3 regions of the Paenibacillus kyungheensis genome follow, and region 1 is predicted to be linked to each of the others. Evidence: riboswitches for the same ligand, from Rfam matches in the RefSeq annotation. Region 1 holds a riboswitch; each other region holds the start of a gene.
What was found. A riboswitch is a leader RNA that binds a small molecule or an ion and turns the genes downstream of it on or off. The one in region 1 is predicted to bind cyclic di-AMP.
Positions count from the first base shown of each region.

Region 2: it holds a riboswitch for cyclic di-AMP, as region 1 does, so the genes downstream of both, PQ456_RS21885 (hypothetical protein) here and PQ456_RS00120 (resuscitation-promoting factor) in region 1, are expected to answer to the same signal.
Region 3: it holds a riboswitch for cyclic di-AMP, as region 1 does, so the genes downstream of both, kdpF (K(+)-transporting ATPase subunit F) here and PQ456_RS00120 (resuscitation-promoting factor) in region 1, are expected to answer to the same signal.

Region 1 is NZ_CP117416.1:26,399-30,058, reverse strand. Features, by position in the region: gene rsmA (16S rRNA (adenine(1518)-N(6)/adenine(1519)-N(6))-dimethyltransferase RsmA) at 1-494, opposite strand, end outside; gene rnmV (ribonuclease M5) at 496-1,044, opposite strand; gene PQ456_RS00120 (resuscitation-promoting factor) at 1,242-2,360, opposite strand; cyclic di-AMP (ydaO/yuaA leader) riboswitch at 2,684-2,907, opposite strand; gene PQ456_RS00115 (TatD family hydrolase) at 3,103-3,660, opposite strand, start outside.
Region 2 is NZ_CP117416.1:5,041,524-5,045,183, forward strand. Features, by position in the region: gene PQ456_RS21865 (GNAT family N-acetyltransferase) at 1-65, opposite strand, end outside; gene PQ456_RS21870 (hypothetical protein) at 62-604, opposite strand; gene PQ456_RS21875 (hypothetical protein) at 628-948, opposite strand; gene PQ456_RS21880 (oxidoreductase) at 994-1,731, opposite strand; gene PQ456_RS21885 (hypothetical protein) at 1,813-2,208, opposite strand; cyclic di-AMP (ydaO/yuaA leader) riboswitch at 2,329-2,505, opposite strand; gene PQ456_RS21890 (hypothetical protein) at 2,917-3,375, shown strand; gene PQ456_RS21895 (universal stress protein) at 3,427-3,660, shown strand, end outside.
Region 3 is NZ_CP117416.1:2,314,512-2,318,171, reverse strand. Features, by position in the region: gene kdpB (potassium-transporting ATPase subunit KdpB) at 1-272, opposite strand, end outside; gene kdpA (potassium-transporting ATPase subunit KdpA) at 401-2,071, opposite strand; gene kdpF (K(+)-transporting ATPase subunit F) at 2,091-2,171, opposite strand; cyclic di-AMP (ydaO/yuaA leader) riboswitch at 2,420-2,601, opposite strand; cyclic di-AMP (ydaO/yuaA leader) riboswitch at 2,664-2,868, opposite strand; gene PQ456_RS10260 (carboxypeptidase regulatory-like domain-containing protein) at 3,172-3,660, opposite strand, start outside.

The sequences.
Region 1 (3,660 bases):
GCCATGCGCTGAGCGACTTCTTTTTGGATCATCACTACAATATTATCCAAAGGAAGGCGTTCTTCCAACAGCTTCATAACAATCGGTGTCGTGACATAGTACGGTAAGTTAGCAACTACACTTACTTTTTCAACTTCACTAAAATCTTCACGAAACAATTGATGTAAGTCGACTTTAAGCACATCATCATGACGTACTTTAGCATGTGGATAAGGTTCTAGCACTTCTTTCAAAATTGGAATTAAGCGACGGTCAATCTCAACCGCTGTTACTGCACCCGCTTCTTGGGCTAATCGTTCGGTCAATGCGCCTATCCCCGGTCCAATCTCTAAAGCTCCATTTTCAGGTGTTAACTCGGCAGCTTCTACAATTTTGTTCAAAATATTCGAATCGATCAAAAAGTTCTGACCGAGACTTTTTTTAAATGAAAATCCATACTTATTTATAATTTCTTTGGTGCGTTTGGGTGTCGCTATATCTAGTCGTTCATCCATATTATTGTTCTTCCTCCGCTTCCATTTGTGAAAGTGCTGCTGCAAATTCTTCACGGCTTATTCCAAAAATGCGCAAACGCTTATGGAACTGTTTTCCGTTGCCATACCCTATCCCTAACAAGTTGCCCATTTTCATTCTTCGCTCTGCTGCATCTGGCTGCATTACCAGTCCTGTCATAATCAAGTCTTCCCAATCGATCAAAATCTCTGCTTCTGGCATTTCAGAATGTACACGTGCAAGTGCTTCACGAATCGCTTCAGGCGAAGCATTCTCAACACCGATATCACCTTTGAGCGTAGCTTCGCTTTCAGGAATAAAAGCATGTTTACAACCAGGTACTTTCTGCGCGACGATCTTACGTATCCGTTCACCAGCAAAATCAGGATCTGTTAATATGATCACACCGCGGCGTTCTTGAGCTAACTTCACCCGACGAATAACATGAGCTCCAATCGCTGAACCACCAGTTTCGATCGTATCCGCGTCTACAGCTCGTTTAATCGCTACTGTATCGTCTCTACCTTCCACCACAATCACTTCTTTAATCACGTTGATTGTACGCTTCCCTTCACTCTGTAAATAATGACCTCTATCTATTCACTATAAATTGATCTTAACAGAACAAAAAGAAGAGGAATATTCCTCTTCTTTTTGTTTTCCTTATTCACGCTCATGGTTAATATTATTTATATCATATAACAGATGACTGGGCTTAAGCAATGGCGTTATCCCAATCAACACCCTGACTAGGGTTTAACCGGACCAATTACATATACAGTGTAACCGGATTTACGTCCAAATGCTCTCGCTTGGCTCAAGCTGTCTATATATACGTCGATTTTATTACCGTTAATAGCACTACCGGTATCTTCAGCACGGCGGAAGCCAATGCCTTCAATGTATACCCACCATCCCATAGGAATGACACTCGTATCGACTGCAATCGTACGACCTTCTGTTACACGTGCTCCAGAAGCAGTCACTGTACCTAGACCAGGTTCTTGAGACGAATAAGCAGTAAGAGATACATTGTTCAGTACTTTCGCATAAGAAAAATCTACACCTGCTTTGGAAGTACTATTACTGGAACCTCCACTAGATGATGCAGCTGCAAGAAGCTTAGGCTCTTCTTTTTTGGTACCTATTGCTACAATCTTATCTTGCACTTTTGCGGTTGTTTTTTTATCAACCATACGTTTAGAGACGAATTCTCCATCTTCGTATACTTTCTCGATGTATTGAACCACTTTACCTGTTTGACCACTTTGTACTAACTTTGTTTTACCTTCAACCATAGAAGCATCGGTTTTTTTAACAGTTTGATAAGGAATCTTTACAACTTTTTTCGCTACAAACGATTTGGTGCGAACAATCTTGATATCCATATTGTCATGAACTGAAGATTCCATTGCTGGTGTAAGTTGATCTTGACCTGACAATGTTAATCCAGCTTGCTCCAATGTGTTACCAACTGTCTTAGAGGTGGTATAGATTTTCTTCGTACCACCATCTGCCGTAATGTTTACTGCAACCGCATGGTTAATGTAAACTTTATCGCCATCTTGAAGTGCGCCATTCATCGGCATTGACACTTTATCTTGTGGTGCCACTTTAATTTGATTTTCATCAAGCAGTTGAGAAAGCATCAATTTACGTGTTTCCACGGTTTGTGCTTTGCCGTCAATGACAACAGAAATATTTTTACCCGCTTGATTATAAAGTAGGGACAATAGCATCGCTGCAAGAGCGATAACCAATAATGCAGCCCACAATACATAGCGTAGATTTTGTTGCTTCCAACTCAGCGCATAAGACATGCTGGATGAGCGCGAACCATGGGTTTTTTCGAAAGGAGCAATTGCCACTTCTTCCGTCCTCCTTCATAGTCTCGCCGTCTAGCTGTGACGTAATTGTATATGACGCGACTATATAACAGAATTTTCACAGGCTGATCGTAAGCATAAGATTATCGAATCTGTGTGATAATCTTTCGTGATGTTCAAAAATGCCTGCGCCATGGTCAGTCTAAGGGACATACCTAATATCTGAAAGATCAAGCTTCAAATATCGTATCTCTATACCTTTTCCTTTTGCCCAAAACAAAAGAAGCCTCTGGAAAAGAGCAAGAGCAACTTTTCCTTGGCTTCCGACGTATTTGAATACAGTTCGGAAAACGTTAGAAAATACGAGGTTGCCTCTGCATCGCTTACGGGGTTAGCTGTCGGATTCGGACACATTGTATTGCTTGCCCTTTGAAGGCTCCTCCGCTCATGGCGCGAGTACCTCCAATTCACCCCATAGACCCTGTAAAAGGAATCATACATAATGACTTCGGTATTCTGATAATAATGGCTTGAAGACATATGTTGGTTCCCCCGTTTTCCTATGCAGGAAACTCAGCGAGACCGAATCATGGAATCTTGCGTGATAACAGCAAGATTAAATCACTGATGAAATAATATCCCGAACCCAACCCTCATGTAAAGCGACGAGCAAGCACGTTTTTCTGAATAAATGGTTAAAAAGTTGTCATATTCTTCGATTTTTTGATGATAATTTATTCATATATCCGTTTAACGATGTTTTTTGCGTGATTTACTCTGTTTTTCATCGAATGCCAAATCGTTCCAGTGCATTTTTAGTTGTAATTGTACTAATTTCTTCCAGTGATACCCCTTTTAGCGCTGCTGCCGCTTCTGCTACAAGTGTCACATAACCGGACTCATTTCGTTTTCCACGATAAGGATGTGGTGTCAAAAATGGGGAATCTGTTTCAAGTAAAAGACGGTCCATCGGAACCTTTTGTAACACCTCTTTAGGTTGCTTCGCATTTTTGAATGTAATCGGTCCTCCAAACGATAAATGGAAGCCCATATCAAGACACATTTTGGCTGTTTCCCAGCTACCTGAAAAAGAGTGCATCACTCCTCCGACTTCATGTGCATTTTCTTCACGTAAAATCTTTACAATATCTTCGTGTGCATCACGATTATGAATCACAATCGGCATATGAATGGAGCGTGCCAGACCAATTTGTTCACGTAATACTTTGTGTTGCACTTCTTTTGGAGAAGTATCCCAGTGATAATCAAGACCAATCTCACCGATAGCAACTACTTTCTCATGTTTGCATAACGATTCGATCCATTCGAGATCACCAGGTTG
Region 2 (3,660 bases), 250 kb from region 1:
ATGATATGTGCTTCTTCTTCCCGGCACAGAGTTACCTGAATATGGTTGTTCGTATCGTGATTCATCTTATTCTCCTATCTGCATCATCTGCCGGATTCCATTTCCATTCTATAATGACATAATCGCTATATTCACGCCGTATCGTGGCTCCGCACCGCTCGATATACGTATGATGTAATTTGGCATAAGAGCGTTCATTTTTGAAAATATGCGCAGCCAGTAGACGATATCCTTCAGCCGATAATGTATCTCGCAACAGCGTAATTACAGGTACAGCTAATTTGAGATCTTGATAATTGAAATAGATTTGAAAATCACTGATATAGACCGCATCCAGCCCGCACCCTTTCTCAGAAGGATCATCTTCTGACTCGGTAGGCTTAGCAGCTTGTGAATATGTGACCTTGAGATACCCGATCAACAACATCGAAGCAGGCGAAATGGTAGATTGATCATCCGATACAATCGTAGAACTATCTGTAGACCCTTCGAGCGCTGGTTCTGGTCTGTGCATATAGATATTTAGACTATGGGAGTGCGGTTCAAATGCAATATAAAAATCGCCAATTACACGACTGCACAGTGGAATATACCCGTCTGGCATAGAGCACTCCTGCCTGTTATTCATTATTTTTGTAGAAATTGAATTGTAAATTGAATCGCTTCTAATGCTTCTTGCACAAATGCTTTATTTTCTTTTTCCCATTCATTCGGATCGTCCATAAATGAATCATCTAACCAATCTTCAAGTCCAGCCACGATTTTGCGACGTTCATTAGGTGCAGGTGCTTTTCCACGTAATGCTTGAATAGCACTGCGCATCACTTTGCAAGAAGATTGGATAAAAGGATAATCGTCTTTATCCCATGCTTTGGCATTATCCATATCGTAAAAAGCAATCCATTTTTCGATAATTGAAGCGGCTTGCTTTGGTTCTAACTGAGGCATATTGCTATTCTCCATTTCTATAATTAAAAATTGAACTATAACCTACTACGATCTCGCTGATTTGCTCATTGAAGCGGAGCGACTCTGGGACTCGTCTGCGATTCGTTGCAATTGATCTGACATATATATGTGAGTACCTGACTTGGAGGTCTGAGCGATCCGATACATCGCTCGTGCAACGTCACTTGCTTCGATACCTCGATATTTGCGAAGAGGACCTATCATTAGAAATGATAGTGCTTGAGAGACTACAGCACCGAATTGCTCTCCTGCGCGGCTATTTTTGCGTTTGCCTAGCAATAAGGATGGACGAACAATCGATAATGAAGAATAACCAACTTGTTGTAACCGTTGCTCCATATCTCCTTTGGTACGTGTATAAAAAATACTGGATTTGGGATCAGCGCCCATCGAGCTGATCACGATAAACTGCTTGGCTCCTTGTTTGTACGCCACCATAGCGACAGACACCGGATACAATACATCAATCTCGATCATCTGCGCTTGCGTTCCTGCTTGCTTAATCGTTGTACCGAGACAGCAAAAGACATCATCTGCTTTCATCTCTGCTCGATAATCTTCTAATCTACGATAATCCACTACGATCTGTTGCAACTTCAGATGTTGTAGTTGTTGCACAGGTTCACGGACAAGAGCAATCACTCGTGTATATTCTGTGCTATCTAATAACTGACGCAACAACTTTTTGCCCACAAGACCTGTTGCTCCAGCGACGAGTGCTGTTTTACCGATCACAACGATCATCTCCATTCTGCGCATCATCTTGGTTCTCTATCTTCTTTATTATCAAGATATCACCGACAAATTGCAAAATAAAATGATCGTTGGATCAGCAGTCTTTTTTTATAATAAAAACGAAGCGCTACTTCCATTGGTATGAATAATATAATCTGCACCCAAACCACGATAAATTAAGCGTGATTGGCTGCCTTCTGTAATGACATATAGCTTATCAGATGTCCATGCACGACAGATCTGGATATAACGACAACATAACGGTAGACTACGTTCAAATAAATAGATTTTGCCAATATTCAATTGCGGGATACGCCATAAGTCTTGTCGCTGAGTATCTATTACTAGAATATGCTCAATACCTATCTTTTCAAATCGAAGCTGATCTGCCTGACTGTTCACTATAATAGCAAACGGTATTTTTTTAACTTTGAGTAATTGAATAAATTGCTCCCCTGCTACTGTAGCAGGCGATACCAGTACAAATTCCTGTTCGTACTCCATGCGTGTTCGCGCTCCTCCACTCATTGTAGACAACAAAAAAAAGCCGTTAGAAGAGGACCTCTTCATCAGCTTCTAAGACAGGAGCAAAAAAGCCCCTGATATGGCATAGATGACTGTTGTCGTCTCTCTTATTGCAGCTTACGAGGTTAGCTGACGGATTCGGAAGTAAGAGTCTCCCTACAGATAGATCAACCTGAGCTGTCGTCTCTGATTCACCCCTGAATAGATCTCTAATACCCTGTCTATTCGTATGGTTCCCCCGCTTTCTGAAAGGTCTAGATTTAGCCTTTCAGCCATTAAGCTGTAATGAACTTGAATGAAATCATACGCCCGCCTTTTTCGTTTGTAAAGCAGTCTGACTCTTCATAAGGAGTGAATTTGAATCAATTCCTTTATCTTTTGAGCAGTATGCTCTTATTTTCATCATTCCATCCTTCTTTTTCTGCTGTTTGCGCAGTATTTATATAAACGGTTGTATCAGCAAGCATGATAGCCATTAGAACGTGATTGAGACCAATGAATCCGATTACATCGTTATTTTCAAGCATATAAAGCCTATTAAAAGCTTAGATTTGATTTTACTTCTACCCTTAACGGTACTATGATTGCTAACAATATCTGACATCAAAAAAGTGTGCCGGTTACTGATTTATCTGGTTTTACTATGTATAGAGATAGCGATTTTATTTGAAGGAGTGTAGATTTGAGATGAGTTTAATTTCGCCGATAGCGCCTGCTAGCAATACTGTATCCACGGTGGATCTGGCTACACATCATATTCATTCGATTGAAGTGTTCCAGTATGATAATCATCTGCTTGCGTTACCTGATATGGATGGGTATCTGCATTGTGGGCTGTTAAAAATAGCAAGTCATGGGATTACCGGTTGGGCGGAATATTCGTTTACCGATCAGGTTCAACATTTAGACCTGGTGAAATGGTGCCGGGTATTCTCTACGCTGAAAAAATGCTCGCTACAGCAAGCACAATCTCATATCGCTCAACATCATGCTAGCTGGGGAGATGTGCGTAGTCAGGTGATGGTAGAGGCTTTAACTGATCTATGCAATCGTCTACAAGATCCGCCCGATGTATGGGCATCTTCTGATATACTGGTGAATCATGCTTTTTTGTTAGATTATACAATCGCTTATTATTCCTTTTAAATAATTATGGTTAATGGATCATAACTACCTCAATAAAGGAGTGTATCTAGCTTGAATTCTGAAAAGATTATGGTCTGTGTGTATTATGGACCCAATGGAGAACGATTGATCAGGCGTGGTATTCATTTATCTCAACTTATTCAGTCTCCACTTTGTGTATTAAGTGTAATCGATCAACCTCTCGATGAAATGGATCAACAACAAGAGAACTATGTAGCGTTATGGCGTAAATTAACAGAAGAAGCTGGCGGTCATTTTGTGCTTTTAGAAAGTAACGGACAAGAA
Region 3 (3,660 bases), 2.3 Mb from region 1:
GCTTTGCCTCGACCTTCTGCTAATGCTTCAGCAAAGTTCGCAAAAAGTATCGTGAATAATAAAATAATGGCTACTGCTATATTGAATCCTGTTGAAACCGATTCGCCAAAAGCATTCGGTACAAAAATGAGTAATAAACTGATAATTAAACCGACTTCAACTACAAACATTACTGGATTGCGTGCCATCAGTTTAGGATTTAATTTGATCACAGATTGTTGTAACGCTTTGGAGATCAAGTCCCGGCTCATCATTGATGATTTACTTTTCATTACATTGTTCCTCCACTTAGCACTTATCTGTATAAATGCTATATATTCGAATTCTATCTATAACTCATTGTGTAACAATCATTTATTTTTCTCATCTTACATCATGAGATGAGTGTATCTGTTTCTTTTTACAACGTTAGCATTTCTGCAATCGGCCCAAGTACAACTGCCGGGAAAAACGTAAGCGCACCGACTAAAATAACAGAAATAATAAACATACCGCCGAACAATGCTTGATCTGTACGCAATGTTCCGCTTGTTTCTGGAACAGGTTTTTTCGCCATTAATGACCCTGCAACAGCTAACAACGTTACCATTGAGAAATAACGACTGATAAACATCACAACACCGGTCATAATATTCCAAAACGGTGTATTATCGCCTAATCCTTCAAATCCTGATCCGTTATTCGCAGCTGATGAAGTAAATTCATACAGCGCTTGTGTTAATCCATGATAACCCGGATTAGAAATCGTATCGGATTGTGTCATCACAGCTATTGCTGTCGGCGCTAATACCAATAAAGGTTGAATCAGCAAGGTGACTGCAATCAGCTTCATTTCTTTACCTTCAATTTTGCGACCGAGAAATTCAGGTGTTCGTCCAACCATTAGACCGGATAAGAACACAGCAATAATGGCATACATTAGAATATTTAATAACCCTACACCAGAACCGCCAAATACCGTATTAAGCATCATATTCCCAAGTGAAATCAATCCGCCAATAGGTGTTAACGTGTCATGCATGTTATTGACAGCACCTGTCTCTGAAGCGGTTGTGACGACAGAGTAGAATGAAGATTGTGCTTCGCCTAACCGTACTTCTTTCCCTTCCATCGATCCAGACTGATGTTGAATACCTAATTGATTAATCAATGGGTTCCCTTGAGATTCACTGACAAGAGATACACTAAGCATGACGACAAACATCATCACCATTGATACAAATAATACTCTACCTTGTTTGGAGTTGCCGACCATTTTACCATACGTAAATGGAAGTGACATCGGCACAAGTAACATCATTAACATCTGTAACATATTACTGAATCCGCCCGGATTTTCAAAAGGATGAGCAGAGTTGGCTCCAAAATATCCGCCACCATTGTTACCTAATTCTTTGATCGCTAGAAATGATCCTATAGGGCCGGTACCAATCTGTTGCTCTGTTCCTTGTAACGTCTGCGCAGTGATTAAAGTATGCAATGTCTGCGGTACACCTAATCCTACAAATACAATTGCCATCACAAATGCTAATGGTAACAAGATTCGTGTGATTGCTCGTACGAGATCTGTAAAGAAATTGCCAAGTGGCTTACCTGTGATCCCTCTAATAAATGCAATAGCGACTGCAATCCCTGTCGCCGGCGATACAAACATCATAAAGATGATCGCTGTCATCTGTGAGAATAAAGACAATCCGCTTTCTCCGCTATAATGCTGTAAATTGGTATTTGTAATAAAACTAATCGCTGTATTAAATGCCAGATCAGGACTCATATTGGTAATTCCTGCTGGATTCATTGGTAAAATATGTTGGAAACGAAAGATCATGTACGTAATCAGCAAGATCACTGAATTACTGATCAGAACCGCTCCTGCATACTGCTTCCATGTTTGATTTTCATTTTTGATACCGCCGAACCTGTAAATCCATTTCTCTATCGGATAAAACCAACGATCCAAGCGATTGGGTTTATTTTCAAAAGCATAAGCAATATAATGTCCGGTTGGCCGAGCAATAAGTATAGCGATGATAATAGTGACTGCAATTCCGATATATGAAAAGATACTCACGATGTTCTCCCCTGACCCATTAGAATTTTTCTGGATAAATCAATGCATAACATAGATAGATTGTTAATCCACCAATAATAATCCACAGCAGCCAAGTCATCGCTCATTCCTTCTTTCTCCGATAGCTACAGATGCCCATTGCAGCAACCCGCTCAACCCTAAAGTCATGATCACCATTAAACCAATCATCAGTATATCCATCATGTGTGTAAGACTCCCTGCATTCATTTTGTAAGTAATCATTTGCTAAAAAAGGCATAAAAAAAGAAGCCTGGAGAAAAGCAGAACTTTTCCCCAGGCCTCTACAAACACGCACACTTATCGTGTACCTGCCGAGTTGCTGGTTAGGAGTTCTCCCCTATACGCTTACGGAGTTAGCTGTCGGATTCGGGCTGGAAGATCGCCCGTTCCGGTAGATACCGGAATTCACCCCATGTTGTGTAGTAACTGACTCTTCGTATCAGTTATCTTCATCAACGGTTGGTTCCCCCGCTTTTCATATGCATATGAAAATTAAGCGTTGTGACATTGTTAACATATCAAAAAACACAGAGTCGTATTACACTGTGTCAGATCGGCACAAGCTTCACACTTCTCTCCTAATCCACGCTTACGAGGTTAGCTGTCGGATTCGGGCGGTGAGAGTCGCCCTACTGCATTGTCTGACTATACCATGGTTAAGTCAGTATGCAGATTCACCCCAACGATTCACATTCCGGCTCTCACACCGTTTTGTGAAATCGCAATTTGGTTCCCCCGTTTTTCGGTTAATACCGAAAACTCAGCGATCAACAAACATTGGAAACTTCATTTATATCAGTTGCTGAATCGTATTCATCAACTGCCTGCAATGAATAATACGCCTGTCCTTGTCAACTGTAAAGCTGAGAAAAGACGCAAAAAAAGCTGTGAATCATCACAGCTTTCATTTTCAGATAACTATTGAAAAGTTATCTGTCTCAGGCTCCTATTTTCTCTCTTTTTCATCGTTTATCTACTTTTTTATTTTAGTTACATGATATTGATCATTGTTTTGCAGTAAATTCTGAAAACGATTATGTCATTTGTTACGCAATATCCTATCATTTTGCCTTGTTATGTCAACCTGTATAAATCTCATAAGCAAAATGGTACAACGTGCTGATGTCTGAATTAAGTTGTTTTCCATTGTTGAAAAATTGGATTCTGACTACATCATAGTAATGTCTGTACCGAGATGATTGGAATGTATATTGTCCTACACCCGGGTTATTAATATAAACAGGCATTGTAAAATTACCATACCCATCCGTAGTAGCTGTTCCAGAAATCACTTTGCCATTTAAAATAGTCGTGATATTGGTAGTTACTATGGCATTCCCTACAGGAGTACCTGTTGCATCAAATGCACGACCGGTAATCACAATATTGCTTTTCACACGCCACTTTTTACCTTGTCCATAATCAATAAATCCATAGAGACCACCATCTGTAGTGATATCACTAACAGTCACTCTTGAGACATCTGCTGTCTGATAATTAACAGATAATTTGTATGGTTTAGTGAGATCGAATGTCGAAGGTGCTAATACTTGAATATAATAAGTGCC